DNA from 3 places in the Priestia sp. MDV22-iso46 genome. Region 2 is predicted to be linked to each of the others. Evidence: riboswitches for the same ligand, from Rfam matches in the RefSeq annotation. Region 2 holds a riboswitch; each other region holds the start of a gene.
The links. A riboswitch is a leader RNA that binds a small molecule or an ion and turns the genes downstream of it on or off. The one in region 2 is predicted to bind cobalamin.

Region 1: another riboswitch for cobalamin. It lies ahead of AC4NPH_RS05205 (ABC transporter substrate-binding protein); the one in region 2 lies ahead of AC4NPH_RS01775 ((2Fe-2S) ferredoxin domain-containing protein).
Region 3: another riboswitch for cobalamin. It lies ahead of AC4NPH_RS00150 (cobyric acid synthase); the one in region 2 lies ahead of AC4NPH_RS01775 ((2Fe-2S) ferredoxin domain-containing protein).

Annotation. Positions count from the first base shown of each region.
Region 1 covers NZ_JBZVWT010000001.1:986,105-995,938, forward strand. The annotation lists gene AC4NPH_RS05155 (MerR family transcriptional regulator) at 1-60, shown strand, start outside; gene rarD (EamA family transporter RarD) at 152-1,078, opposite strand; gene AC4NPH_RS05165 (cob(I)yrinic acid a,c-diamide adenosyltransferase) at 1,215-1,784, opposite strand; gene AC4NPH_RS05170 (bifunctional adenosylcobinamide kinase/adenosylcobinamide-phosphate guanylyltransferase) at 1,784-2,206, opposite strand; gene AC4NPH_RS05175 (histidine phosphatase family protein) at 2,158-2,772, opposite strand; gene cobS (adenosylcobinamide-GDP ribazoletransferase) at 2,730-3,503, opposite strand; gene AC4NPH_RS05185 (bifunctional adenosylcobinamide kinase/adenosylcobinamide-phosphate guanylyltransferase) at 3,500-4,060, opposite strand; gene cobD (threonine-phosphate decarboxylase CobD) at 4,057-5,136, opposite strand; gene cbiB (adenosylcobinamide-phosphate synthase CbiB) at 5,111-6,097, opposite strand; gene AC4NPH_RS05200 (adenosylcobinamide amidohydrolase) at 6,102-6,818, opposite strand; gene AC4NPH_RS05205 (ABC transporter substrate-binding protein) at 6,799-7,758, opposite strand; cobalamin riboswitch at 8,017-8,149, opposite strand; gene AC4NPH_RS05210 (thioredoxin family protein) at 8,240-8,554, opposite strand; gene AC4NPH_RS05215 (YpjP family protein) at 8,743-9,345, opposite strand; gene AC4NPH_RS05220 (class I SAM-dependent methyltransferase) at 9,730-9,834, opposite strand, start outside.
Region 2 covers NZ_JBZVWT010000001.1:334,938-344,771, reverse strand. The annotation lists gene cobK (precorrin-6A reductase) at 1-412, opposite strand, end outside; gene AC4NPH_RS01785 (sirohydrochlorin chelatase) at 409-1,320, opposite strand; gene cobJ (precorrin-3B C(17)-methyltransferase) at 1,339-2,961, opposite strand; gene AC4NPH_RS01775 ((2Fe-2S) ferredoxin domain-containing protein) at 2,975-3,355, opposite strand; cobalamin riboswitch at 3,457-3,636, opposite strand; cobalamin riboswitch at 3,755-3,933, opposite strand; gene AC4NPH_RS01770 (hypothetical protein) at 4,080-4,238, opposite strand; gene AC4NPH_RS01765 (M42 family metallopeptidase) at 4,586-5,623, opposite strand; gene AC4NPH_RS01760 (cation:dicarboxylate symporter family transporter) at 5,731-7,002, opposite strand; gene brnQ (branched-chain amino acid transport system II carrier protein) at 7,389-8,744, shown strand; gene AC4NPH_RS01750 (UCP033725 family protein) at 8,774-9,160, opposite strand; gene AC4NPH_RS01745 (hypothetical protein) at 9,175-9,834, opposite strand, start outside.
Region 3 covers NZ_JBZVWT010000001.1:21,180-31,013, reverse strand. The annotation lists gene AC4NPH_RS00160 (ABC transporter ATP-binding protein) at 1-1,208, opposite strand, end outside; gene AC4NPH_RS00155 (FecCD family ABC transporter permease) at 1,205-2,263, opposite strand; gene AC4NPH_RS00150 (cobyric acid synthase) at 2,469-3,995, opposite strand; cobalamin riboswitch at 4,088-4,267, opposite strand; gene AC4NPH_RS00145 (YdcF family protein) at 4,415-4,978, shown strand; gene AC4NPH_RS00140 (APC family permease) at 5,037-6,608, opposite strand; gene AC4NPH_RS00135 (nitroreductase family protein) at 7,031-7,678, opposite strand; gene AC4NPH_RS00130 (SDR family oxidoreductase) at 7,949-8,698, opposite strand; gene AC4NPH_RS00125 (DHH family phosphoesterase) at 8,720-9,691, opposite strand.

The DNA.
Region 1 (9,834 bases), 650 kb from region 2:
GAAGTAAAAAACCAAATGCTTCAAGGTCAGTTGAACGCTCATTTCAAGCGGAAGCTATAAAGTATACATACGGTGACTTTCCCGTCTCCGTTTTTATTTCTTTACGGCAGACAAAAAAGCGCATATCTAAAGATATCCGCTTTTTTGTCCGTTAAGCTGAGCGCCCTTTAAAGAATTTCGGCTGATGAGAACTCATGAACTTAGTTTTAGATAAAATGAACATAACCGATCCGCCCCAAATGAACAAAAAGGCAATCATCTCTACGCTAGAAAACGGTTCATGATACACGAATACCCCTAATAAAAGCGTCATGGTAGGAGCAATGTACTGTAAAAAACCGACCATCGATAGCGGAATAAGCGGGGCCCCTTTAGCGAAATATAATAGTGGCATAGCTGTAGCAACACCGCCTCCAATTAAAAGAGCACTCAGATCAAGCGACTGAAGGGAAAAACTTGAAGATCCTTTCACTAAAAGAAAAATAAAATAAATAACTGCAATAGGTGCAACCATCATCGTTTCAATCGTTAATCCTACTTTTGCTTCTAATTGAATAGTCTTTTTTACAAGACCGTACAAACCAAAGCTAAACGCTAAGCTTAATGATACCCATGGGATATGCCCGTATGTAACTGTCATAACGATAACACCTATAGCAGCTAATCCAACAGAAGCACCCTGCCAAAAATTAAGCTTCTCTTTTAAAACGACTATACCAAGTAAAATACTAACGAGCGGGTTGATGTAGTAACCTAAACTTGTTTCAATAATATGATTATGGTTAACCGCCCAAATGTAAACGAACCAGTTGATGCTGATCAGCACTGAAGCCACAAATAAAATGACCGCTTGTTTCGTATTACGAAATAATAAACCAAGCGTCTTCTTTAAAGCACTCATTTGCTTTGTCACAAGCAAAAGTAAAAGCATAAAAACAAATGACCATATGACACGGTGAGCGAGTATTTCATTCGCATTCACCTCGCCAAGAAGCTTCCAGTAAAGCGGAAAAAGCCCCCACATAACGTAAGCGCTGGCTGTATAAACAATACCTGCTCGTTTAGAATCTTGATTCATTTCTCAACCTCTTTTCTTTATCTCTCTGTCTCTTATCATTATAGATGCATTTACCTCTTTTTTACAGCTTTATTTTGTCTATCGAAATAGCTCATTAAAAAAAACGATCGCTTTTAGCTCGACCGTTTTTTATACCTTATTTTTTAGGCTGTTTAAATACTTTGGCACTGCGAATATATTCTACATCTTGTACATTTTCTCGCGCGTTAGCGATTCGAGCCGCAGCAAAGAAATAATCGGATAAACGATTTAAATACTGAAGCACCGCCGCATTAATTTTATACTCACGCTGCACGCCAACAACAAGCCGTTCTGCGCGGCGTGTAATCGTCCGGCAAATATGAAGCGTTGTCGCTGCAGGTGTGCCTCCAGGTAAAATAAAACGCTCAATGGCCGGCGCTTCTGACATATAGACATCAATGCGTTTTTCAAGTACTGATATCATGTCGTTTGTTACTTTGTACGGATGATCATCTTTTGCAAATGCTAAATCACTTCCACAGTCAAAAAGCTCATGTTGAATCGTAATTAGCTCTTCTTTTACATCTTTTAATGTTGTTTCATCCAGCTGATAAATCGCTTGACCTACAAAGCCATTTAGCTCATCAATCGTACCGTATGCTTCCACTCGAATATCATCTTTATTTACTCGTCCTCCAATTAAGCTTGTCTGCCCTTTGTCCCCTGTTTTTGTGTAAATGTTCATTATATTTCCTCCTTCAATCGATTAGCAATTCCGTACCAAATGTGATCTACTTTCCGGGCATGTGCCGCTAAATGCTGATACGCATACCCGCATTCATCTCTCCACTGCCGTTCTGTTGGATCTAAAGGAACAATCCCTTTGCCGACTTCAGTTCCAATCACTATTAACTTTTCCCATACACCGCTGTCTCTCCACTTCTGTATTAACTTTTTAACAACAAGGTGCGGAGACTCCAGCTCGCTATGTATTAATTCCTTAACATAGTGCTCAAATCCTTCTAGCACTATGTAACTTTCTTCGAACTCAAGCGCTGGTAAAACAGGGTTTTCATACAAACAATGCCATTTTACCAACTCACTGGCATAATGCTGCTTCACCCATTTTCTTTTGCCGGTAAATGCACCGCCGAATACGAAATGCATGCTCTTCTCTCCTTTGCCTGTTTGTATGTACACGCTACTGAAAAACCTTCTCCATAAGAAAAAGAAACATCCCAAAGCGACGCTGTCTGTTTAAAGTGGGATGCAAGTAAACGCAGTGGTCCGCCGTGTGAAACAATAGCAATGTGACGCAATTGCTGACTGGCCGCCAAATCGACCGCTTCTTCCCACGCTGCCCAAATTCGGTTTGAAAAGCTTGAGAAGCTTTCACCATTCGGAGGCGTATGTTCTGTCCAGTGATCAATCCAATTTCTATACGCCCGTATGTTTTTTAAATCTTCATACGTCTTCTCTTCCCAATCTCCAAAATGCAGCTCACGCCAATTTTTACTTTTAACCACCTGAGATTTTGGAAAAACAACTGCACTTGTTTCTAGCGCTCTTTTTAAGTCACTGGAAATAACGAGCTGAGGTTCTAGAAAAAGCTCTTTCAATTCATTTTTCCCTTCTATACTTAAAGGCGGATCACTCCACCCTATATATTTTTTCTGTTGATTTTCAAGCGTCATGCCGTGACGAATACATGTGATAACCAAAGAATTATCCATAAAAGCGTTTCTCCTCCTTCAATGGTTGCCCCTATAACATCTCCTGTTACGCCACCAAACTGCGAACGATAAAATCGTATCCAGAGCCATAGAAAACCGGCAAAGAAAAGAATAATGAATTTATTGTCCATAAAAATAACGAAAATAGCAACTAAGAATAGGCTCATGATGATAAATCCGTAAATAGACCGTTTGGTGACTCCTTTTTGAAAATATGCAGCCAGACCCGTCTCTTTAGCGGGCTTATCTCTCAACAACAAAAAGGCTGCTCCAATTCTTGGAAGCGTAAAGACAATTAAGCATGCCCAAATTGATAAAGAAGAAAGAGACACTAATTCATAGATCGCACTAAAACGCAGCAGCAGCAGAACCATAAGAGAAAGAATAGCAAAAGACCCAACGTGCGGATCACTTAAAATCTGCAGTTTTTTTTCCTTTGACTGATGAGAAAAATACGCATCGCTTACGTCCATCCAGCCGTCTAAATGAAGGCCACCCGTTAAAACAAGCGGTAAAAGCAAAACTAAAATACTATCAACAATCGTAGTGATAGGTGAAGATTGAAGCAGCTGTAAAAAGCTATAAAACATCAAGCCTAGTAACATACCAATCCAAGGCAGCACAAAAAGTGAGCGTGCCGTTCTTTTTTCAGTCCATTGAACGGTTTTAGCCAGTGGTAAGATCGTAAAAAACTGGAGAGAAATTCGTAGTATAGCTATCCATTCTTTCATATATCTACACATTCCTTTCCTTTTTTAAAACGATAAATTCCCGCTTCTACACAAATAGCCACATCTGCTTTTTCTACAATATACTGATGTAATTTCCCTAACATCTTCATATAGCTATATGTGGGCTCTTCTAATACGCCCGCTTCAAACAGTTCATTAGATACTAGCACAACCGTCTGAGACTGCGCAAACAGCTTATCGAGCGTTTCTATCATATGAAGAAAAACCGCTTGTTTCCCTTCTTTTGTTTGCCACCTTCTTTCTGTTAAAAAAAGCTCATTGGCAAGCCAATTCGTGACACAATCCAAAAGTATAGCATCATCACTTTGAAGATTTGGCAAAATTTGTTGTAAATTTACAGACTGTTCGATCGTTACCCAAGGCGTGTTCGCTGCTTGGCGTTCTTTTTGATGAAGCTGGATGCGTTTTTGCATTTCCTTATCTGTTTGCCTGCTTGTGGCAATATAAACAGCGCGCTTTGTACAAAAAGTTTGAACCATATTCTCCGCTCCACGTGATTTTCCGCTTCGAACGCCTCCGCTAATAAAGATGATCATATTTCATCGAGTCCTTGTTTGATTACTTTAAGTAAATAGTCATTTTCTTCTTTCGTTTTCACGGCCAAACGGATATAGCGTCCATTTAAAAATGGAAAGTTTTCAGTATGACGAGCTACCACGCCATGGCTTGCTAAATAGACAAGCCATTCGCGCGTTTTAATAGAAGACGGAACGCTGCAAAGATAATAGTTTGTTTGAGAAGGAGAAACCAAAAGCCCCCATTCTTTTAGTTGACTCAAGATCCGTTCCCGTTCTTGTTTAATATAATGTACGGTTTTTTTCACAAAATCTTTTTCATCCACACATATCATTCCTACTTGCTGCGACAATCCATTTACACTCCAAGGAGGCTGCTTTTTAGACATCTTGCTAATGATTTTTTCATTTGCCAAAATATAGCCAAGACGAAGCCCGGCAATATTAAACATCTTTGTCATGGAACGCACCACAATGATATGCTCATAATCCAGAATAAGAGAATCAAATGAAGGCTGATGTTCGACAAAATCAATGAATGCCTCATCAATTATTAAGTATGTACCATGATGAGCAGCAGCTTTTACTACTTTCATCCATTCCTCATGACTATACATAACACCCGTTGGATTATTTGGATGGCAAATCCACAGTACTTTTATGTCCGGAAGAATACTCATAATCAACTCTATATCCCAGCTCCAGCCATTTTCTTCAGCTAAAGGAACGTATGTCACTTCACATCCATAAGCTTTACTTGCCTGTTCATATTCAACGAAGGTCGGCTGTACAATCCCTGCTTTCTCTCCTGAAAATAACGAAGCAATAAGGAAAAACGCTTCAGCGGCGCCATTTGTAGGCAGCACTTGAGCAGCTGAAACATGATGATGAGCTGCAAGTTTATTTTTCAGCTCTGTTACTTGAGGATCAGGATAACTAAACGCTGCATCCTTGAATTCGTTCCACTTTTCGTGAAGCACAAGGGGAGCCCCTAAAGGATTTGTATTCACGCTAAAGTCTTTTATATGCGATAAATTCTCGGCCCCTATTGCTTTTAAAAAGACATTAGGATTAGCTCCATGTGTAGGTAATAGCACTAATAACTCCTCCTAACAAAAGATATAATAACCACGTAGCATAGACCGTCCTTTTCATAATGAAAACAGCTTGTTCAATATGACCGGCTTGCAGGGGAATGAGTGGTTCACCCATTTTTGCACGATTAGATTCTATGCCTTTATATGTATTAAGCCCGCCGAGTTGAATACCTAAAAGAGCAGCCACTGCGCTTTCCCCGTATCCGCTATTTGGGCTTGGATGCTTCTTAGCATCACGCTTAATCAAACTCGTTACATGCCCAAGAGAATACTGACTTTTTACTACATTAACAGCCGTCATCACTACTGCAGTTAGCCGACTTGGAATATAGTTTAATACGTCATCGGTTTTTGCACTAAAGTAGCCGAACAGAAAGTAGCGGTCATTTTTGTACCCAACCATCGAATCACATGTGTTAATAGCTCGGTAAAAAAAGGCTAGGGCTCCTCCTCCTATAAATGCATAAAAAAGCGGAGCTGTAATACCATCACTTGTATTTTCAGCCACGGTCTCTACCGTCGCTCTGGCAATTTCTCCTTCTGACAAACGATCTGTATCTCGTCCCACAATCATACTTACTTCATATCTAGCTTTCTCCATATCTCCTAGCTGAAGCGGCTTTTGTACCTTATAAGCAGCTTCGCTTAAAGAACGAGTGGATATAGTAGTTGCAATCATTACGCCCTCTACTAAAACACCTGCTATAAAATCAACTCCGTACAAAGCATGGAGGAACAAAAAGGGAACAACTCCTGCTAGCACAGCCATACTTATCACAAGAAGCAATCCTTTGAATCGTTTTCCTGCACCTTTATTTAATCTGGAATCCATCCAATAAATCCACTTGCCAAACCAGCGAACGGGATGCGGCCAATTTTCGGGGTCGCCTATGATTCGGTCAATTAGTAAAGCAATCGTCATGGCCGTCATGTGTGCAATTATCGCTTGTGTAATACTCATTTTTTCACCTCTTTCCCTTAAGTCCCTGCTCTAAGCTTATTTTCACCAGCTTGGCTACCGCTTGACCTAAAGCGGTCATAGAGCCTGCATATTCATATAATGGTCCTTGCTGAGACGCTGCAACTGAGATGCTGTCCGTAGATGTTCCCGTAGCAATCGTCTTTGTAGCTGGATCTATGACCCCCAGCTGTGACAGCGTTTTTGTTTTAGCTTCTGTGGCCGCAATAAAAAGCTGTAAAAACGCAGCATCCGTAAGCGTACCTTCCACGAAAAAAAACATATTAATTGTACCGGGAGAGGAATAGAACGGGACAGCTTCGTCAGCTGTAATATCTACTGCGTTTCCTACTCCAGCCGTTATCACGGAAGCTACTCTTACTCCGTAGCCTTCATAACAGTAAACCGCTCTTTCTTTTAACCAAACGGCTGTCATCAACCCTACGATTTGCTCATGGCGTACATTTTCTTTCATCAAATATTGCTCATACTCCATAGAAGGAGTATCTGAATAATAGTCTTTGTGAACAAATCGATTGTAAAAGGTGTCCGTTTCCGTAATGCCTGTTCCTAAAACCCCTGAGCTGTATGTTTTATAAGAAGTCTCGGTTTTCATGATTAAAAGCTCAGGCCGTTCTTCAATTTTAAGATGTGAAAAGGGACCAATCCCCTTTTCAATTCGAACTGGAATATGGTCCCTCTTCTTATTTATTGTACACCTCAGGGTATACTGCTTTTGCTAAGTCCTCTAAGCCATCTACAATACGAGGTCCTAAGCGGTTGATTTTGTTTTGATCAACCTTCTCGATGTTACCCTCTTTTACAGCAGTCATGCTGCTCCAAGCGGGACGCTTCATAATCTCATTTTTGTCTGCATCATACGTTGCGATAATAACGTCAGGGTTTAACTTAACAACTTGCTCTTCAGAAAACTTAACCCAACCCTTTTCACTACCCGCTACGTTATCAGCACCGATCATAGTAAGCATTTCGTTCATGAACGTACCTTTTCCTGTTGTATAAATCTCAGGAGCTCCTGATACCTCTATCCATACTTTTTTACGATCTTCTTTTGAAATCGTTTTTGCTTTTTTCTCAATTGAAGCTACTTTTTCTTTCATGTCTTTAATTGTTTGATTAGCTTCTTTTGTTTTACCTGTTAATTTACCGATTTGCGTAATAGAATCATAAACCGTATCAAACGTTGTTGAATCTTTTACAACAAATACCGGAATACCCGCACTTTCAATTTGTTTAAATACTTCATCCGAAACGCCCATACTTGAAGCGTGTGCCAGCACTAAATCAGGATTTAAAGCAATAACTTTTTCTGCATTAACGTTCATATCTCCTACCTGCGCTTTTTTCTTTACGCTTTTAGGATAATCATCGTTGCTTGTAACACCGACTAATTCTTTTTCAAGGCCAAGGGCATATACAATCTCCGTATTACTTGGCATTAATGAAACAATTTTCTTAGGCTGTTTTTTCAACGTAATTTCTTTATCACGCGCGTCTTTTACCTTCACTGGAAATGCAGCTTGTGACGTTTGTGCCGTATCTTGCTTCGTTTTTTTATCACTGTTGCTTTGGCTGCCTGCACCGCATGCAGCAAGTACGATGACTAACAGTGCAATAATGGAATACGAAAGCCATTTTTTCATCTAAATACTCCCCCTATATATTGTTCATTGTGAATACGAAACCTCCACGTTAAAGAAAAAGCAAATGATCATGCAAAAAGCAGCGCTATCCCGTTTTTCCGCTTTGACTATGTATACTGCTCGCCGGCAGCTTCAAAATAAAAAAGCTTTACTTTCAATTGAAAGCAAAGCAGGTAACGTCAAGATAAGCAGGAAAAGAATCCGTTCACTATACTTGATATGTATGTTCATTACCCTGCTTCACCCTTCCTCGAAGGTTTCACAGCTAACAATAAGGCAGGTCTCCTGACTTACGCACAAAGCGCTTACAGTGGCGGGACCGCGCTGGTTTTTCACCAGACTTCCCTTTTCACTCAATCTTTAAATTGAGACCTTATTGCTTTACGATTATTCACTTGTCCTAGTATACCCCACTCATGGAAAAATGGAAATAGCCATTCTCACAAAAAAAGCTGCGAGAATGCTCTCGCAGCTTAAGGAATTAAAGAGTTGCTAAAAATTCACGGACCGCTTCAGGCGTTTTAGCATTTGCACTGTGCAAGTGTGCAATTTTTTCACCGTTTTTATATACAAGAAGAGAAGGAATACCCATTACATTGTTTTCAGCAGAAAGTTCTTCAAACTCATCCTTGTCAATTTTAAACCATGCTTTATCTGTATTTTCGTCAACGATTTCATCAATGAACATATCCAAACGTTTGCAATCAGGACACCACGTTGTCGTAAAAATCCCAACGCTTAGTGTTTCGTTCTTAATTTGTTCGCGAAATTGTTTTTCTTCCGTAAATTGTTTCATTGTGTTACCTCCAGCATCTATTCGTTCCTTCTCACTATTCTATGGTAAGAAGTCTGACTTCATTATAAACGATTTTTTTATCGTTGTGCTAATGTTTCAGCTTATTTAGACCATAACGGTTTTAGACGTAAAAAAATGCTAGCTTAAAAAAGCTAACATTTCGAAATCGTAGAATGTTGTGTCTATTATCAGCTAAACCATTTAGGCGGCATGTTTCGGTTCCAATAAATTTTCCCTAAATCATAATGCTTTTGAAAATTATCTGCAGCCGCATGATAGTGAAAATTAAACCAGTATCCATCTTTTGGAGGATTTTCACGCCGTACGTGAAACCGTATTAAGTCCTGACCGGTCTCCCGGTCATATACATGGAAAATCTTTTCACCGTAGCCAGCAGCAGGATGCTCGCTTATCTCGAGATTCTGAATTGACTGTTCACGTTCAGTGCCAATGTCGGTCAGCACTTCTTCAATTTTAGGTAACACTGCTTGACGAAATTCATCTTCAATGACAGGCCCAATTTTTGTTCCGAATTTTTCCACTGACTGTTTTTCAGCTGATTCCATTGCATACGTAACAAATGATGAAACGTCTTCGTATTTTGGTTCTTCATATGGCAAATGAATATCTTCTATAACAGCTGTGACAGGAGTTGTTTCTCTTACATACCCTGCTTTATGTTGCTTGTCCGCTTTTGCATCATCAACGTATAAATATTCTGGTGGAGTGACAAGCCCAAATGTAAATACTGTAATAAATACAACTAGCATTCTTTTTATCCATCTAGGCATTCGTATCTTTCCTTTCTCATCTTTTCCCATATGGTCTTTTCATATCGTAAAATTCATTGTTATAACTCACTAGGTATTGTATCATACTTATTAATTTTTTACCTATATTTGCTTATTCATTTATGCTGCCTACGGGCATTCGAAGACTTTTTAGTTAGCACCTTCCTTCTTCTGTTTGAGGTTGTCACACCGAGCGGAAACCTATACAAGATATTCCTTTTTTGCTGGATGCTTAAACACAAAAGTATTTTTATGTTCAAAAATATATCATACTTTTATGAACTTTAGATGAAATTCATAAAAAAAAACTTCCAAAACTTTTTAATTCCTAAAAGGTTTTGGAAGTCTTTTCAATGATCGGAATTCATTTTACTTTTTTGTTTATTATTGTATATCAATTGTCCCGTAATGAAATTTTGATGTTTTTCGTTTTTGTACGGTAAATCCATGTTCTTCAAAACGACTGCTTTTCCAATGATCTTTTAGCAC
Region 2 (9,834 bases):
GCAGCGTCTTGCTGCCTGTTGTCAGCATAATAACTCCTTTTTTCTCAGCTGCTACTTCTGCTGCTTCTTCATACGTAGAAACCATCGTCATATTGTCATAGGTAAAAGCCTGCGAAGCCCGCTCATAGCGTATGTAAGGAATCGATGTTTCAGCAGCCGCACCGATAGCATTTTTAGATGCTTCTTCCGCAAAAGGATGACTTGCATCCACAATAGCTTTTACACGATGTTCGTTTACAAAATCCGTCATATCTTCTTTTGTGAGACGTCCAATTTTCACTTTCACTTCTGCACGCTGTAATTCGATAGCTGCGTTTTCGGTTACAACCGTTGCCGTAACCTCATGACCTGCTTTTTTCACTTGCACGGCTAATGCACGTGCATCGCTAGTTCCGGCTAACAATAAAATCATTTTAGCTCGCCGACCTTATCTTCACGGTGTTGATGGTCGTGATGGTGATCGTGGTGATGGTGTCCGTGATCATGGTCATGATCGTGATGATGGTGGTGATCAATATGCTCCATAATGCCGAGGCGATATTGACACGTATCGCAGTTCATTTTCACTTCACCTTCTAATCCTTCTTCAGCACGTTCTTTTAAAATTGTCTGCAGTTTTGGGTGAAAACCGAAATAGCCGGCTAGCTTAAACTCAATGTTTTCATGCTGCATTTTATACTGCTTCACCATTTCTTCTAATCGCTTAATTAATACTCCTGTAAATAAGAAATACGGGAGAATAACCACTTTTTTAGCGCCCAATTTCAAACATCGCTCCACGCCTTCATCAATCAGTGGTGCGGTCACGCCCATAAAAGAAGTTTCGACGATTTTATAATTTGTTTTTTCCCAAAGAAGGCGCGTAATTTTATATAAATCACTGTTTGCATCAGGATCACTTCCTCCTCGCCCTAAGACAATAACAGCCGTGTCTTCAGCTGGAGTTTCTAAATTCTCTCCTGATTCTTGTAATCTCGTTTTTAAAATTTCAAGGGCTTCTTCATGAACGCCAATAGGACGTCCGTATACGAAGTTTACGTGTGGATATTTTTCCTTTGCTTCATCTATAGCCGCTGGAATATGTATTTTAGAGTGTCCAGCAGGCAAAAGCATAATTGGAATTACAACTACATCTTGTGCTCCTTTTGCCACACATGTATCAATGCCTTGACTTACATTTGGGCGTTCAAATTCTAGAAAACACGTTTCTACTAAAATAGATGCGTCCCAATCATGCTTCATAGTCGAAATAAATTCCCGAATTTGATCGTTCCCTTCAGGATCTCTGCTTCCATGACCGACAAATAAAACTGATTTCATATAATGTCCTCCTATTTTTTAATCTCCACACGGAGCTGGTTCTACTTTTATTTTTGGTGTTATATCTTGATAGTCGAATCCATAAACGTTCTTCACACGCTTAAAGAATTTATGAAATCGCTCATTAGGATGACCTTTTTCTTTATATTCATGGATAATGTTCTCCACTATTTCAACAATTTCATCGGGTGCTATGCCTTCCGCCACAATTTGACCTGAATGCGCATTGCGTCCAACCGTTTTAGCTCCTAAAAATAAATCAAACGCACCTTTTCTATAGACAATGCCGATATCTTCTTGAACAGCGCCGTAACAAGCCATACCGCATCCATTGATACCAAGCTTCAGCTCTTTTGGCATGTCCATTCCCCCGAGGCGCTTTTGTAATTCTTCCGTATGTGGAATAGCATCGCTTTTTTCTCCATCGCAAAAATCACACGCTTTGATTGTGAACACGTCTCCGACCGGAGATAATAAAAAGGAAGCTGCTTGGAGCTTTTCAATGATTATATCCGGCTGGGCCGTTGGAATTTGCAGTTTAATTTGATGGTCAGGTGTATACTCCATCGTACCTTTTTCACCAACAACTTCCGCTAGTGTTGTCATTTGAACAGGCGTGAATTTCTTATTTGCAAGTCCTGGACTAACTGCTACTTCAAAGATAGACTCGATTGGCTGGTGTACGACCGCAGAAGTGGATTCACCTAAAATTGCTTGAAGCGCTTCTTCTGCAAGAGCTCGTGAAGTTGCTTTTTCTTCTCTTGTGTTCTGAACTGCTTCAATAGCTGAAGCTGTTTGCTTTACAGTCTCTTCTTGATCGAGAGCCCATGGTTCTGCTTCTTTTCGAAGTCGCTGATGCGGTCTTAGCGGCTGCTCCGTTTGGTTGAGGGTATATTTCCGCTGATATCCTCGCGGTGTAATCATTAAATCGTCGTAAAAGAATGTAGATGAATTTCCGACAACAACGGTAGTCAGCATGCCTATTTCATGGTTTAACATGTCTTTTAAGTTGGTCATTACGACTTCTTCACGGTCACGATAAGCGCTTTTAACAAGACCAACAGGCGTATCAGGGGAACGGTACTTTAATAGAATCCTTTGCGCTTCAACAATTTGTCTTGTTCGTCTTCCGCTTTTTGGGTTGTAAAAAGCCACTACGAAATCTGCTTGTGCAGCTGCTTCAATTCTTTTTTCGATTAGCTCCCAAGGCGTAAGGTGGTCACTTAAACTAATCGTACAAGCATCGTGCATCACGGGCGCTCCAAGGAGAGATGCGCATGAATTAATAGCCGAAATGCCAGGAATTACTTCCATCTCTACGCCCGTTTCTTTTTTCCAGCCTTTTTCAATCAACACTTCATACACAAGGCCTGCCATTCCGTATACTCCTGCATCTCCGCTTGAAATGACAGCTACGGTTTTGCCCGCTTCAGCTTGCTTTACAGCTTCTTGTGCACGGCTTACTTCTTCGGTCATTCCCGTACTAATAATTTGCTGATTCGTTAACAGTCCTTGAATTAGTTCCACATAGGTTTTATAACCGATGATCATATCACTTTCTTGAATGGCTTCTCTTGCTCGCTGTGTAATATGTTCAAAGCTTCCTGGCCCAAATCCAATAACTAACAGTTTACCTTTCATGCTAGCTCCTCCTTTATGCGTTACTTTTTACTTTGTCAATTCCTTCTATGGAGTCACTATTTTCCGGAGAAACGAAACCATTTTGATCACATTCATAAATAAGCGATTCCTTTATACTGCAGCCTCCTGCTAAATGCTCTTTGACAATCCGGTGAGCCACGGTTTCAGTGACCTGCTTGTACCAATCTCCTGAAGGATAGACGATAGCTACAGGAGCATCTTTGCATCGTCCGTTACAGCGCGTACGCGTTGTATGAACCGTTTCATCCAAATCCAGTTCCGTCACTTTATTTCGAATAGCTTGCGTGGCTTCTTCTCCACCTTTTCTCATACAGCTGCTTCCATTACAAATCAATACGTGATGTTTTGTTCCATTTAAGTTCCACGTCGTCACACTCATTCGCTCCTTTACTAAAAGAAGCGCCTCTATCAATGATAGAGGCGCAGAAAATTCAAACTAAGTTTTTGCACTTCCACCTATATCCCGTAGGGTAAGCTTCGCATTAGAAAAAGGCTGGCTTCCTGACTTCGATTCATCACTTGATTGCGCCTTCCCGAATACAGTGGCATATGCAATCAGCTCGTCTTCACAGTGGCGGGTACCGCGCTGGCTTCACACCAGACTTCCCATTTAACGCAATGTGAACATTGCGCACCTTTTTTGCACGATATGTAGTTTTACGCTACGAGAAAAACCCGCTTCGCTAATATGCGAGCGGGTAAAACGTCAGAGTAAGAGTGTACACGAATGCCACTTTAAGCCAACGTCTCCCTTCCCGCTCCCCGGAGAAATAGAAACTTCACAATAAAGACAGGTCTCCTGACTTGTGTATCATTCTACTTGAGAACCTTCCCGTGATTTTTTCACAGTGGTTATACTCGTTCGTCCACACTTACAGTTGCGGGGACAGTACTGGCATTTCACCAGTTTCCCTATTAAGCCTTCTTGGCATCTTTACTGTTGCTGTTTGATATATATGAACCTTTTAAACTATCAGAATAATAGAAGTAACTACCATATCATAGCGTACATTTTTTTTTATTTCAACTCTATTCTTTTCGGAAGATACAAGTATCTATAAAAAAACAAGAGCATAAAATCAGCTCTTGTTTTTTCATTATATAGCTACTAATGTTAAATGAGGATCATTATAATACACAACTTCTGAAAGAACTTTACAGCCATTTGTTTTAGCAAAAGCTTCTCTCGCCTGTTTTTCAGTTTCAAATTCAAACATTTTCATTTCTTTTCCAGCATATACCGTCAGTACCCACATGAAAAGATTCGCCTCCGATTATTGTAGTGATCGCTATATCCACATTATGCCGAAACCATTTCCTTTTGAAAACCCATTCTACAAAACTTGTCACAAGAAACTTTTAAAAATTTAAAAACATTTTAACTTCTGTAAATGAACACAATGTACAAAAGGTTTAAGCAGTATTGTACCTCTTTAAAAAAGGTGCTTTTTTAACCCACTGTTGCTTCACCAGTAAAAAAATATATAGTATTTATTAAAAAAAGAAGCCGGACAGCCGGCTTCATTTTTAGGAAAGGACAGACATCACGATCCCGTCCTGTTCTTTATTTTGCATAAAAATACATTAATTAAATATTCCTTTCTTAAAGCAGAACCATGTTCGACTGCACATAGTAATAAAGAAGCTTATACGTATGATTCAATGAATCTTGATGCGTTCTCTCAAACGCATGAGAAGAATCAATTCCTGGACCAATTAAGCCGTGTACGATATCGTGTCCGGCACGAATAGCAGCAGAAGCATCTGATCCGTAAAACGGATAAATATCTAATTTGTACTGAATATCATGCTGCTTAGCTAGCTCCACCAAATGCCTTCTCAAACCGTAATGATATGGGCCGCTTGAATCTTTTACACAAATAGACACGGTGTATTCATCAGTAGATTGTCCATCTCCCATAGCACCCATATCAACCGCTAAGTATTCTACTGTTTGAGGCGTAATGTTGGAATTTCCTCCGTATCCAATTTCTTCATTATTTGAAATGAGAAAGTGCGTAGTGTATGGCAGTTCGATCTGTTCTTCTTGAATTGTTTTCATGAGCTGAAGCAATAAAGCTACGCTTGCTTTATCATCGAGATGACGAGATTTAATAAAACCGCTTTTTGTTATTTCTACACGAGGATCAAACGAAACAAAGTCGCCGACTTCAATTCCAAGGCTGCGAATATCTTCTGCGCTATGTACTTTTTCATCCAGTCGAATTTCTATATTTTCTTGATTCCGCTCAGCTTTCCCTGCATCTTTATACACATGAACAGATGTTTGATGCATAAGGATGGTTCCTGTAAATACTTCTCCTGATGAAGTTTCAATTTCACAATATTCTCCTTCAATAGAATTGTAGCGAAACCCTCCAATCAGGTCGATTTTCAGACGTCCACTCGGTTTGATTTCTTTTACCATAGCACCTAATGTATCGACATGAGCCGTCAGCATGCGGTGGTGATCTGTATCTTTACCGGGAATAGTAGCGACTAAGCCTCCTTTTCGATTGCGATACGTTTGAATATTTAGCTCTTTTACATAGTCTTCGACAAATGAAATTACCTTTTCTGTATTTCCAGAAGGACTGGGAATCGAAACAAGCTTTTTAATTAACTGAACAGTTTCCGTCATTATGACACTTCCTTTGTCTCTCATTTCTTTTATTTTACCATATGTTTCAAAAAAGATAACAGGCAGCTCCAAACAAAAAAGCCGGGCAGCTGCCCGGCTTTTTTGTTTTAAGCTATGTTTGATTTCTTTAATTCATTTGTGTAATTTAATGATTTTTGCTTATCAAACTCGCCTTCAGACTTGGACATTACAATAGCAGCTAAAGCATTTCCTACTACGTTAACTGTGGTACGCATCATATCAAGAATGCGGTCAATTCCTGCAATAAATGCCATGCCTTCAAGAGGGAAGCCCATAGATTCAAGTGTAGCAAGTACAACTACAAACGATGCCCCTGGTACACCAGCCATTCCTTTTGAGGTTAACATTAGCACAAGAAGGAGCTGAATTTGATCCATAATGGAAAGGTCGATGCCGTACATTTGAGCAATAAACAGCGATGCCAGCGCCTGATAAATGGTTGAACCATCTAAGTTAAACGTGTAGCCCGTTGGAATAACAAACGATGTAACCGATTTAGAACAACCGAAGTCTTCCATCTTTTTGATAAGAGATGGTAAAACGGCTTCTGAACTTGCCGTTGTAAAAGCAAGAAGCAGCTCGTCTTTTAACACTTTTATCAGCGTAAACATGCTTGTTCCAGCCATTTTAGCAATAATCCCAAGAACCACAAGCACAAAGAAAATCATGGTGAAGTAAACGGCGAACACTAATTTTCCTAATGGAATAAGTGATCCGACACCAAACTTTATAATATTAACACCAATAAGTGCAAATACACCTACTGGAGCAAATTTCATCACCAAATTAGTTACCCAAAACATTGCATCCAAGACGCCTTCAAAAAAGGCTAAAACAGGTTTTCCTCTCTCTCCAATCGAAGCTACGCCTACACCAAACAGTACGGAAAATAAAATGATTGGTAAAAGATCGCCTTCTGCTACCGATTGAAAGACGTTTGTCGGAACAATATGAAGAAGCTCTTGAGCAATCCCTGTACTTTCAGACGTTTTTGCCGTTGCCTCATATTGAGAAATATCGCTTTTTTCAATATGTCCCATATCAACCCCTGCACCAGGGTGGAATAAGTTCGCGGCAATAATCCCCACTACAATAGCAATGGTTGTAACAACTTCAAAATAAAGAATTGTTTTTCCGCCAAGCTTACCTAATTTTTTGATATCGCCTACTCCTGCGACCGCTACGATTAATGCTGAAATCACGATCGGTACGACAATCATCTTAATTAAATGAATAAATATGTCTCCAACCGGCTGTAAAATAGAAATAGCTGTATCGCTTCCATAAAAAATAGCACCTACAGCTACGCCTAAAATCAGTCCAATTAGAATCTGAGTTGCTAGACCTAACCTTTTCACTTTCTTGCTCCTTTCGCACAGTTGACTTTCATCCATCGAGCATATGCGGTTCCGCGAACCGTGTATAAATATACATCCTTAAAGCACCTTGTGTAAACAGTTCTTTACTAAAAGGATGTAAGGCCGCACATGCGAATTTTTAAAAGCCACGGTTCTGTTTTATCATATCAAATAATTGTTGTATATTGAGATTTTTTTGCTAAGTATTTTTCTATTTTTGCTATTTCAGCGAATAAATTAAAAAAATAAAATTTTATATTGAAATATGCATTTTAGGTTAGTATAATACGATACATGTTTATTTTTATTATTCGAATATAAAATTCTGAAAATTTTAATTATTCAACACGATAATAAAAAGCATTTATAATTTTGGAGGTTTTAATGTGTCAAACAAAGTTCCTTTTTCATTTATAGTGGTTATTGGCTTTATGCTTTTTGCCCTATTCTTCGGCGCAGGTAATTTAATCTTCCCTGCAATGTTAGGTCAGTCTGCTGGAAGCAATATTTGGTCAGCAAACGCTGGATTTTTAGTAACGGGTGTAGGTCTACCTCTTCTAGGTGTTCTCGCATTTGGTTTTTCCGGAAAAGAGGATCTGCAGTCTTTAGCTAGTCGCGTACATCCAGCTTTCGGTATTATCTTTACTACAATTTTATACTTGGCAATCGGACCACTTTTTGCGATGCCGAGAACGGGAAGCGTTTCGTTCGAAATCGGCGTTAAGCCTTTTTTATCAGAAAATTCAGGGCACCTTCCCCTTATCATTTTCACGGTAATTTTCTTTACTATTACCTGCTTTTTTTCGCTAAACCCTGCGAAAATTGTCGATTTAGTAGGAAAAGTTTTAACACCTATTAAATTAACGTTTATTGGAATATTGGTAGTTGTAGCCGTCGTGAACCCAATTGGAAAATTTGAAGCACCAAGCGAAGCTTATACAACACACGCATTTTTTAAAGGCTTCCAAGAAGGCTACTTAACAATGGATACACTAGCATCATTCGTTTTTGGAATTATTATTATTAATGCAATTAAAGAAAAAGGAGCAAAAACTAACCGACAAATTATCACAATTTGTGCAAAAGCTACGGCTATCGCTGCCGTTATTTTAGCTCTTATTTATAGTGCATTGTCCTATATGGGTGCTTCAAGCGTATCAGAGCTTGGACGTCTTGATAACGGAGGTACGGTTTTGGCTGAAGTATCAAATTACTACTTTGGCTCTTACGGTGGAATTCTTTTAGGTCTAATGATTACCGTTGCTTGTTTAACGACAAGTGTAGGTCTTGTAACATCTTGTTCATCTTTCTTCCATAAGCTATTTCCAAGGGTTTCTTATAAATTAATTGCTGTTATTTTATCAGCATTCAGCGCCGTTGTAGCGAACTTTGGTTTAACGGAATTAATCGCTATTTCGGTTCCGGTCTTAACAGCTATTTATCCGTTAGCTATTGTGTTAATTGCTTTAACATTCTTACATCCTTTATTTAAAGGCCGTTCTGAAGTTTACCAAGTAAGCCTTCTGTTCACGTTTATCGTTAGTTTATTTGATGGCTTAAATGCTGCTGGATTCAAAATTGCGGCAGTAAACGATCTGTTTACATCGATTCTACCTATGTATGGAGTGGGTCTCGGCTGGGTAGTTCCTGCTATTGTAGGAGGATTAATCGGTCTTGGCATTACCTTCCTTCGTACAAATGATAATACGAACAGAAACACTTCAAGAAAATTGATTAAATAAAAAGAGGATGCGAGTGCATCCTCTTTTTATTATGGCGTCTTATGAATAAGGAGTTTTTTCTCCATTAACTTCACTTCTTCTCTTAACACATGTTTTTCGTATAGATATTTATCCGTACGTTGAAAATGATATTTATCAGCTTTTTCTTTTTCAGATGTGGTCAAAAGCACTCGATGATTAGAAGCATCTGACACACCAAACGTTTCATTTTGATAAGTAGCATACGGAGCTACAAAAAACACTTCTTCAACAGCATCACGAGGAACTTCTTTTGTAAAAGTCGTGTCATTGTATGGAATGAATCCATTTGCTACATCGCCTTCATCATAGCTAATTAGCTTTACACACCCGTTTTCCGTTTCATAACATTCATAATCTCGTTCATTATATGCTGCATACAAACCTTTTCGAATCACAAAAAACCAGTCCTTTACATTGGGTTAGCAACCGCTGGTACAAATCGTTTCTCTTCTGCCACATAGGTAGCTAAAAGTACTTCTTCCCCATTTACCACTTGGTATAGTTCCGCTCCGTTTGCTGGTGGATAATAGTTATCAAATTTGAACTCTGGAACGGTTTCCCCGTTTCGAGATCCTGTAAACCCATTAAGCGTACATGGAGGTCCGTCTGTTGTTTTTCCTCCGAACACAGTTCCGTAGGGAATATCAACGTGGCTTATCGCTTGCGATTTAAATTTGATTACACCGTACGTCGATCCTTCTTCAGGAAACGGCCTTTTGCCTGAACCATCGGTGTAATCTAAACGTAAGCTTTCAACAAAATCTTTGTACGAAGTAATATCATGAACATCTTCAGCTTTAGCTACATATCCTCCCACTGCTGTATAAGATCCATCTACATACTTTTCAATATCTTTAGCAGGGATCGTTTTTTGCAGCAGCGTATCTTTTGTAAGGGGAGAAACAGAGTCACGTATAGCCTTCATTACTTCTATTTCATGAGAAGTTAATGTTTTAACATCCTTTAATTTTAGTTCATTAAACTCCTTTTTTGTAAGATTAACGCGCTTCAGCACTTCATTAATTTTTTGATCAAAATCTTCTAAGCTTTCTAAATCTGAAGCCGTATA
Region 3 (9,834 bases), 310 kb from region 2:
TCTGAAATTTCTTCTTGATTTTCTTCTTTATGATGAGATGATGCTACAACAATACGTCCTGTTTTTCCTAAGAAAGCTCGGTACTCAATTACCTTCATCGCAGCATGAAGTAAGTTCCCGTCCGAAAGCGGCGCATTTGTTAGTAGAACAATATTTACTTCGTTTTCTTTTTGTCCATGTGTCAGCACAGCCAGCCACGAGTAACCTTTATCGTCTTTTAAGCGAATTTCATGACTATATAAAGACGCAGATTTCCACGCCGCGTTAGCACTGCTTTGCTGTTGAACAATTTCTTGACACCAGTCTAGACCTGTTTCATTTGAACCCAGTGAAAGAGTTCTCAAAGGACGAACAAAGGATAAACATAGGTTGCCCGGTTCCTTTTGTAACTGATACAACTCATGGAAGTCCGTCTCTGGATATTGATACGGCGGCACAAAAGCAATTTGTCGCTTGTTCACAGCGGGATGGTGAAATACATGCAAATCAACCCCATATACTCTTTTTAACGTAGCTGCATCCTGAAAAATGGCATCCATCCCAGTTTCTTCTACTCTTCCATCTTTCAGCAACACGGCATTATCTGCAAACAGCGAGGCGATGTTGAGATCATGCAAAATGGCCAGGACCGTTAAGCTCATTTCCTGCTGTAAAGTTTTTAACAGCTGAAGCAGTTCCATTGTATGTTTTACATCTAAGTGATTCGTTGGTTCATCAAGAAGTAAGTAGTCAGGTTCTTGCGCTAGTGCTTTAGCCAGTAAAACCCGCTGTTTTTCTCCACCGCTTAGCGATTGAAAAGTATGATTTCTATAGTGCCAGACGTTTGTTAATTTCATCACGCTTTCCACCACTTCTTCATCCTGTGCTGATACAGTGCTAAACAATCCTTTTGCCTGATAAGGGTAACGTCCAAGTGAAACAATTTCTTGAACCGTAAATTCTAGCCCAATTTGATTTTCTTGCGTCATGACTGCAACTTTTTGCGCCAGTTGTTTTGGTGAATAAGCCTTCACTGACTTTCCTTCCACCTTCACTTCTCCTGATTGAATGGTTAATACATTCATAATTAAGCGAATAAGCGTTGTTTTCCCGCTTCCATTTGGTCCTAGTAAAGCGACAAAAGAACCTTTGTCTACGGTGAACGTGATGTCACGAACGGTTGGCTGCTGCTTATCGTATCCTCCTGTCACATTATATAGTTCAATCATGATATTCCTCTCTTCCGCATACGTTCTTTTACAAGGAGCAGGGTAAAAATTGGCGAACCAATTAAGGCGGTTACGACTCCAATCGGCAATTCACGAGGTTCTAATATCGTTCGTGCCAATAAATCTGCTAAAACCAAATAACTTCCTCCAATTAAAATAGAAAGCGGCAGTACATGCTTATGATTAGCTCCCGCTACGAGACGCACTACGTGGGGGATAACTAAGCCAACAAATCCAATTGCCCCAGATACTGATACCGCAGCCCCTGTTAATACGGATGCCCCTATTAAAATCATTCTTTTTTTCTTCTTTACGTCTATTCCCATAAACTGAGCAGATTGATCGCCAAATGCTAAGCCGTTCAGCTCTTTTACATGTAACAACAGCATAATTGTACCGATCAAAAAGAACGGCCCTAAAATTTGAATATGAGACCATCCTCTCATTGATACGCTTCCCATTAGCCAGTATAAAACCTGCCTTACATCTTCTTCGGGAGAAAGAGCCACAATTAATGAAATAAGCGCGCTCATAAAGGATGATAAAATAATCCCCGCTAAGATGATGGTTTCATTGGCCAAATTGCCGCTTGCGAGTTTCGTAATACCAAAAACTAAAAGAAGAGTAATAAAACCAGATACAATGCCGACTACAGGCAGCGTGAAGATAGACAAACCAAAAATACTCCAATGAAAATAAATTGCCATGACAGAGCCAAGGGTTGCACCTGAGGAAACCCCGATCGTATAAGGATCGGCAAGAGAGTTTCTTAATAGCCCTTGAAAGGCAGCTCCTGCTATTGAAAGCGAAGCTCCTACTAAAAATGCCACCAGTACTCTTGGAAAACGAATTTGCCAAATGATTAAATCCATGTTTTCCGGACCGTGATATAAGGATAGCCCGGTAAGGTGGCCAATAATAATTTTGATTGTATCTCCTACGGTTAACGAAACTGTACCAATAAATACGCCCATAATTACCGAAGTACATACAATAAATAAACTGACTATGTATAAAATAGATGCTTTGTTAAAAAAAATACGTTTAAAAATCAATACGTTCAGCTCCTCTAGGAAACGAGGCGTGATGTTTTACATTACATTAACCATTCATTTTCCTGTCCATAAACCATGCTTCCACCATGCATTAAGTTGGAAACAATCATCTTTTATTTGTTACGAGTGCTAGACTGTTGAACTAGGCAACGTAGAATAGCGTACTAAAGTTCTCGGTAAAAAAACAAGCGAAAGCCCCTACAAGCTATACTTTTTGTGTTTGCTCCGGGCTTTTATAGTTGTCTATTAAATGATACAGCTTTTCCATATCTACGGCTTCTCTCACATATGCTGCTGCTTTTGAAAAAGACTCCTCTTTTTGCAGGCGACTGTTGAATGTGTCCGTAATAGGCGGCAATTTTTTATGTTTACGAATTTGATTAAGCAAAGCTCTGCGCAAAGCATCGTTATGAAACACATCATGAACATACGTGCCAATGACGTTGTCTTTAACCGTTCCTTCTTTTTCATGCTCTACCACTGCAAAAGCTTCCGTGGTGCTCTTAGAAATCGTCTTTCCCATATGAATTTCGTAGCCTTCAATCGAAACTCTTTCACTTTCTAGCTGGACATACCCAGAAACTCTTTCTGTTTTTTTGCTGGTTGTCATAACGGTTTCCACCGGAAGCAAGCCCAGCCCTTTAATGGATTCAATCCGAGATTCTACTGCATCAGGGTCTGTAATTGTCTCCCCTAGCATTTGATATCCTCCGCAGATGCCAATGACGTGAACGTTCGTTGTGTTCAAAACTTGATTAATGGCTAGAGCCAGGCCGCTTTCTTGTAAAAACTGAGCATCTTCAATCGTATTTTTGCTTCCTGGTAAAACAATTAAATCAGGCGTACCTAATTGCGACGGCTTGGTTACAAGCCTCACGTGACAGTCTTCTTCTAAGCTTAAAGGATCGATGTCTGTAAAATTTGAGATGCGCGGGTACGAGATAACCGCAATATCAATTTCTTTTAACGGATTCACAAGCGTTGAGTAATTTCTAAGTGATAACGAATCTTCCGCGTCAATTTCCACGTTGTTCATATAAGGAATAACTCCTAGAACCGGAACACCCGTGTATTCTTCAAACCACTTCAAACCTGGTTTTAAAAGTTCTAAATCTCCTCGGAATTTATTAATTAACACCCCGATAACTCTAGACTTGTGTTCATCTGGAAGCAATTGAAGAGTACCCACTAGGCTCGCAAAAACTCCTCCTTTATCAATATCTCCTACTAACACAACAGGCGCTTGGGCTATTTTTGCAACGCGCATATTTACGAGTTCCCGATCGTTCAAATTGACTTCAGCAGGACTTCCAGCGCCTTCAATCACAATTCGATCATAATGACTGGCAAGCTCTTTATAAGCTTCCGTGATAACGTTTAAACCTTCATTAAAAAATTCTTGCCGATACTGAAAAGCAAACATATTACGTAGCGGTTTTCCGTGAACGACAATTTGAGATTCATGATCACGAGTTGGTTTAATTAAAATAGGGTTCATATTGGTTGTTGCTTCTACTCCAGCTGCTTCTGCTTGAATTCCTTGCGCTCTGCCAATTTCTTTTCCATCCATTGTAATGTATGAATTAAGCGCCATATTTTGCGATTTAAACGGTGCAGTTTGATAGCCGTCTTCTTTAAAAATACGGCAAAATGCTGTAGCAATCATGCTTTTTCCAGCGTCTGAGTGCGTTCCTTGAATCATAAGCGGTTTTCCTTTTTTCACTTTTTCCACTCCCTACCACATAAAAAAACCTTAACTGTAAAAGTCAAGGTTTGGTCATGCGCTCATTAACACATTGTCTTGACTTATTTCTCCCACCGAAAAATAAGGGGTTTTTAAAAGCAGGTCTCCTGGCTTATGCTTCATTTTACTTCTGCACCCTTCCTAGTTTGACTAGTGGGTCTTTGCAGGTTCATCCACATTTACAGTAGCGGGGGCTGCACCGGATTTACACCGATTTCCCTATTATCCTCCTTAGAGGCACTTTTAAAATCATTTATTCTTTATTGTAACGAATTTTATAACCATTCACAATAACGATTTTCTTCTATTATTATATATTACTGTGCTTATACTTATTTGGGTCTCGTATGCTATAATAACAATTATTTTCCAAACATCTTATGAAATAGCTAGGAAGGTGCTCACAGTTGAAGAAAAAAATGATTTATACCTTTATTGGTTCGCTTGTTCTTTATATAGTAATTATATCTTTTTGTATGTATCAAACTGCTCACAAGTCTGTTCCACATAACGCAGATTATGTCCTCGTTTTAGGTTCTAAAGTAGATGGTGATCAAATGTCTCCTAGTTTAAAAGAACGAGTAAAGACGGCCTTATCTTATTTACAAGCACATCAACAAACAAAAGTTATCGTAACGGGCGGAAAAGGATCCGATGAAGAAATTTCTGAAGCAGAGGCAGCCTATCGTTTTCTGCGGAAAGAAGGAATTAAAAAGAAGCGAATTATAAAAGAAGATCAGTCAACTTCTACTTTTGAGAATTTTACTTTTACTAAACAGAAAGTTGATATTCAACACAAAAAAGTCGTGCTTGTTAGCAATGATTTTCATTTGTTTCGCGCTTCTATTATTGCCAAGCGCCAAGGTTTTGATGTTTATCCTTTAGGCGCAAAGACACCAAATTCAATTAAACTTCAAGCCTACTTTCGTGAGTATGCTGCTATATTAAAAACATGGCTGTTTGATAAATAAATAGAGTACACGCCTATACAAACGAAAAACACGGCATGAATTCATGCCGTGTTTTTTATTAATCATCTGTATCGATAACTGCTTTTGGTAAACCTGTGTATTTCGCCCAGTAGAAAATACCAAGTGAAACAAGAGCAATTAAAATTAAGTCAAGCGGGTTGCTTAGCACACCTTGTCCTCCACCAAATGAACCTAGATAAGAGATAACAAGCATAATAATATAATAAGCAACTAGCCACCAAGCAGATTTAAGCTGCTGTGCAAATTTTACGACGTCAGTTGGTACATATTTCTTAAACGCTACGTAGATAACAACCATTAGAAGCTGTGATCCTAGCAGCCAAGAAATTGTCGTCCATCCTGACCAATATACGATGTATGAACAGAAAATAAATGAAACAGGAGCAATAACGCTCATGCCTTTTAATTTAAAAGGCTTCTTAAGGTCTTTTGCATTTACTCTGAATGCAGCAGCTGAAATTGGCGCAATCGCATAAGACAGAATAAGTGCCACTGAACATACGTTTACTAGCGCTTCCCAAGAAGGAAATGGCAGTGTCCAGAATACGGACATTCCAAATGATAGCCATAGTGACGCACGTGGAATTCCTGTTTTCTTATCTACTTTTGAGAAACGTTTAAATAATGTTCCATTACGAGACCAAGCATACACTAAACGAGAAGTTGTATTCATGAAGATGTTCCCGTTACCGCCTGGTGATAAAATAGCATCAAAAATAACAAGCGTTACTAACCAGCCAAGGCCTAAAATAAGTGCAATATCTTTAAATGGTAAAGAGAATTGCTCTTGAATTGTTCCCCATCCTCCTGATAGCATATCAGCCGGGATGTTACCAATGAACAATACTTGCAGTGCTGTGTAAATAATCGCTGAAAGTACAATACAGATAATGAGCGCGATTGGAATATTACGCTGCGGGTTTTTAACTTCACTGGCTACAGAAACAATAGGGTGAAGTCCTAGGTAAGCAAACATAACGCCACCTGTTGAAATGGCTGCTTGAATACCATTAAAACCAAACGGAGCAAAATCGCCAGTTGTAAAGTTAGCTGATTTAAAGTGATAAGCTAACACGACGATAATTGTAAGAGGAACCGCATATTTGAACACAGATATAATGACATTTGACTTAGCAAATGCTTTTACACTTACGTAGTTAATGATAAAAAATAGCGTTAATAACGCGAACTGAAATAACCAGCCGATTGTAGTAGGCGATTCAGAACCATGTTTAGTTAGACCAGGAAGCCAAAACGCAACATACTGACGTACAGCCGTTACCTCGATGGCAATCAAACTTGTGTAAGCAATAATGGTAATGAATGAAATTAAGTAACCCACTAAATGACCATGCGAGTAAACCGGATAACGGATAATTCCACCGGTACGCGGCAGCGCTGCTCCAAGTTCAGCATACACTAAACCGATAAGTAAAATAATGACTCCGCCAATCAGCCACGAAAAACTTCCGGCTGGACCAGCCTTTGACGCTACGTTACTAACCGCAAATAACCAGGCGGAACCAAAAATAGCTCCCATCCCAATTAACGTTAGGTCAAGTAACGATATTGATTTTTTAAATTTTCCTTGATTTCCTTGATCAGACATAAAATCCTCCTTTAAAATTCCCACTCCACATATCTACGCCCTTGCGTCCGATATGGGATTCTTTACATCATCCTCCTCTTACTAAGACCTCACAAGTGGATATGTTAACAAATATTCTCTAAAAAACCAAGTTAAAAACTTTATTTTTTTGTAAAACATCGTTGAATTGCTTATGTATAGCGCATAAATTCCACAGAAGATTTGAGGACTACTCCTCCTATTTAACCGCATTTTTCTTAGGTTAAACATAAAAGAATATTCAAACTATTCACTAAAAAAAGGGTCTGAGACATAACGAAATCAACCGCTAGAAGCAGCTACATACGCAATACCTACGCTTGCCATACCAATGAAAAAATCCGAACGATTCATCGTTCGGATTTTGCTTCAACTAAAATAATTTTGTCCGTACCTCTTTTTTCTTATTTAAATACTTTTACACGTTCACTTAGCGGTTGAAATTCTTTTTCGCCCGCTGGCGCCACAGGATTACCAAATGGCATTTGAGCAATTAATTTCCATGAGCTTGGAATATTCCAAGCTGCTTTTACTTCATCGTCAATCAATGGATTGTAATGCTGTAAAGTTGCTCCTAGGCCTTCCAGCTCAAGCGCTGTCCAAATCACATGCTGCAGCATACCTGATGATTGGTTAGACCAAACCGGGAAATTTTCGCTATAAGATGCGAACTGCTTTTGCAATCCTTCAATTACTTCTTGATCTTCAAAGAAAAGAACTGTTCCATAGCCGCTTCCGAATAAGTTCATTTTTTGATCCGTATCTGAAAAATTTTCAGCTGGAACAATTTTACGAAGCGTTTCTCTCGTAATATTCCATACTTTATCATGCTGTTCGCCAAATAAAACAACTACGCGTGCGCTTTGAGAATTAAATGATGAAGGGGTATGTTTCACCGCAAAGTTAATAATTTCTTCAATTTTTTCTTCTGATATTTTTACATTTTTATCAATTGCATAAATAGAACGTCGGCTTTTAATTGCTTCATAAAAATCTTTTCCAACCTGTTGTTGATCACTTGATTTATCAAATAATTTATCTAAAAAACCCATTTTCCACACTCCTAATTGTTTGTTTTTTTAACTTGAATTGCATGTTTATACCCATCCCCCTGATAAAAGGAGATAAACAAGGTATAATGAATTCTTATATCTCTAATTCGAGATATTAAACTAAAAAAATATTAATTGAAATTTAATTACTTTATGTAACTTACTTTACAATGATTATTTTAGTCTGTCAAGAAAAAAATGATTATCTTTTTCCTTTCTTGATTATATGAAAAAAGACCGCTAGATACGGCAGTCTTTTTTCACAGATGCTTAATGTTCATAAATCATCTTTCGCGTCATTCCCCCGTCTACTACGAGGTTAGCTCCTGTTACAAAATCATTTTCAACGTTTGTTAAGTACATACACGCTCTTGAAATATCGGCTGGCGTTCCCACCCGATTAGACGGATGCTGCGTATGATCGATTTCACGAAGGTCATCGTAGTCAGATGTCTCAATCCATCCTGGAGAAATAGCATTTACTGTGATATTGTCATCACCAAGTGAAATGGCAAGTGCATGAGTTAAAGCAACGATTCCTCCTTTTGTAGCCGCATAGGCTTCTGTGTGAGGTTCAGACATTGTAGCTCTTGTAGAAGCTAAGTTTACAATGGAGCCTCCGCTTTCGTTTTTTCTCATCACCTTAGCTGCTTCGCGAGAGCATAGAAACACGCTGCGCAGGTTCGTATTGATAATGTCATCCCATTCATCAATGGTTAGCTCATACGGTGATTTCCAGCGGGAAACGCCTGCATTATTAATCAAAATATGTATCGTTCCATACGTACTGACCGTTTTTTCAACGAGATTTAAAATGTCGCCTTCTTTTCGGACGTCTGTTTTCACAAAAATGGCTTCTCCGCCTTGTCTTTGAATAGCTTCCGCGTGACCCTCTCCTTCGGTTTCGTCCACATCTGCCAATACCACTTTTGCTCCTTGTTTCGCGTATGCGCGGGATACATCTTTACCTATTCCGTTCGCAGCTCCGGTAACAACAACAACTAAATCTTTAAACGACATATCATCTCCTCCTTATACGCTTTATTCACTTTTTTCTTCGTCTTTAAACAAGTGATCCGTGACGAAAAGAGCAAACGTTTCAGCCGTTAACTTGCATCCAGAAGCTTTTGGGTGACCTCCTCCTCCAAGGTGCCCAACAATTTCTGCTAAGTTGATTTCGTCTTTTACTGCACGGAAGCCAATCTTTTGGCGTCCCATGTCCACCATAACGGAAAAGTCGATATCTTCGTTTTCTAGACACAGTGCATTTCCTAGCTCAGACTGATATGTATCTGCAAATACAATCCCTGCGTTGTACGCTGTTTTATCAATTTCAACCCTTTCTTTTATGATTTGTTTTTGTTTGTCATAAATGTATTTTTCAATCTTTTTTTCTTCTGCTTCTAGTAAAATTTCGTGTTTGTCCGTAAACGTAAATTCTTGATTTTCAGTATGATACGATTCACGAAGTGTTTCTAGAATGGTTTCTTTAAATTCTTCATGCGGGATTAGATAATATAGGTGATTAAGGCGCTTTGCTTTCAAGTTATTTTCATGGAACCAGTCCCACGTATCAAATAAGCGCACAAGTTCTACGTACTCATCAAGCAACGCCGTTTTTTGGAGCATGTTGCGGCGCACTAAGTAGTCATAGAAAAGAGATGTAGCTGCCGTCTTTTTACCGTTTTCATCTTCCGCAATAACATGAACCCAATCGTATTTCTCAGCTAGTGGAAGAGCAGAGATATGATGGTCAATAAGAGTGATTTGCTGGCCTTTTTTTACCAGTTCATTTAATTTTTCCGCTACTTCCTCATTTACGCTAATATCCGTTATGTATAAAGCTGTGTCTCCATCGTTTTCTTCTTCAATAAAATGTGTCACTGTGTCATTGATGCGGCCAATGCTTACCGTGCTGTAATCAAAGTTGTCATCGCTAAACGCTAACCGACCCAACAGTGCTGGACTTACCCCGTCTAAATCGTTATGTGAAATTAATTTTATTTTTGTCATTAATCAAAACTCCTTTATTTTCAGTCGCCTTAGTATATGTACCGGCTTGTATATTATAGCAATTTCAGCATAAAAATGCTGTCATTTACTTTGAAGAGAAGGAATATATTCGCAATAAACAAAACTGAAGTAAACGCTCAGAC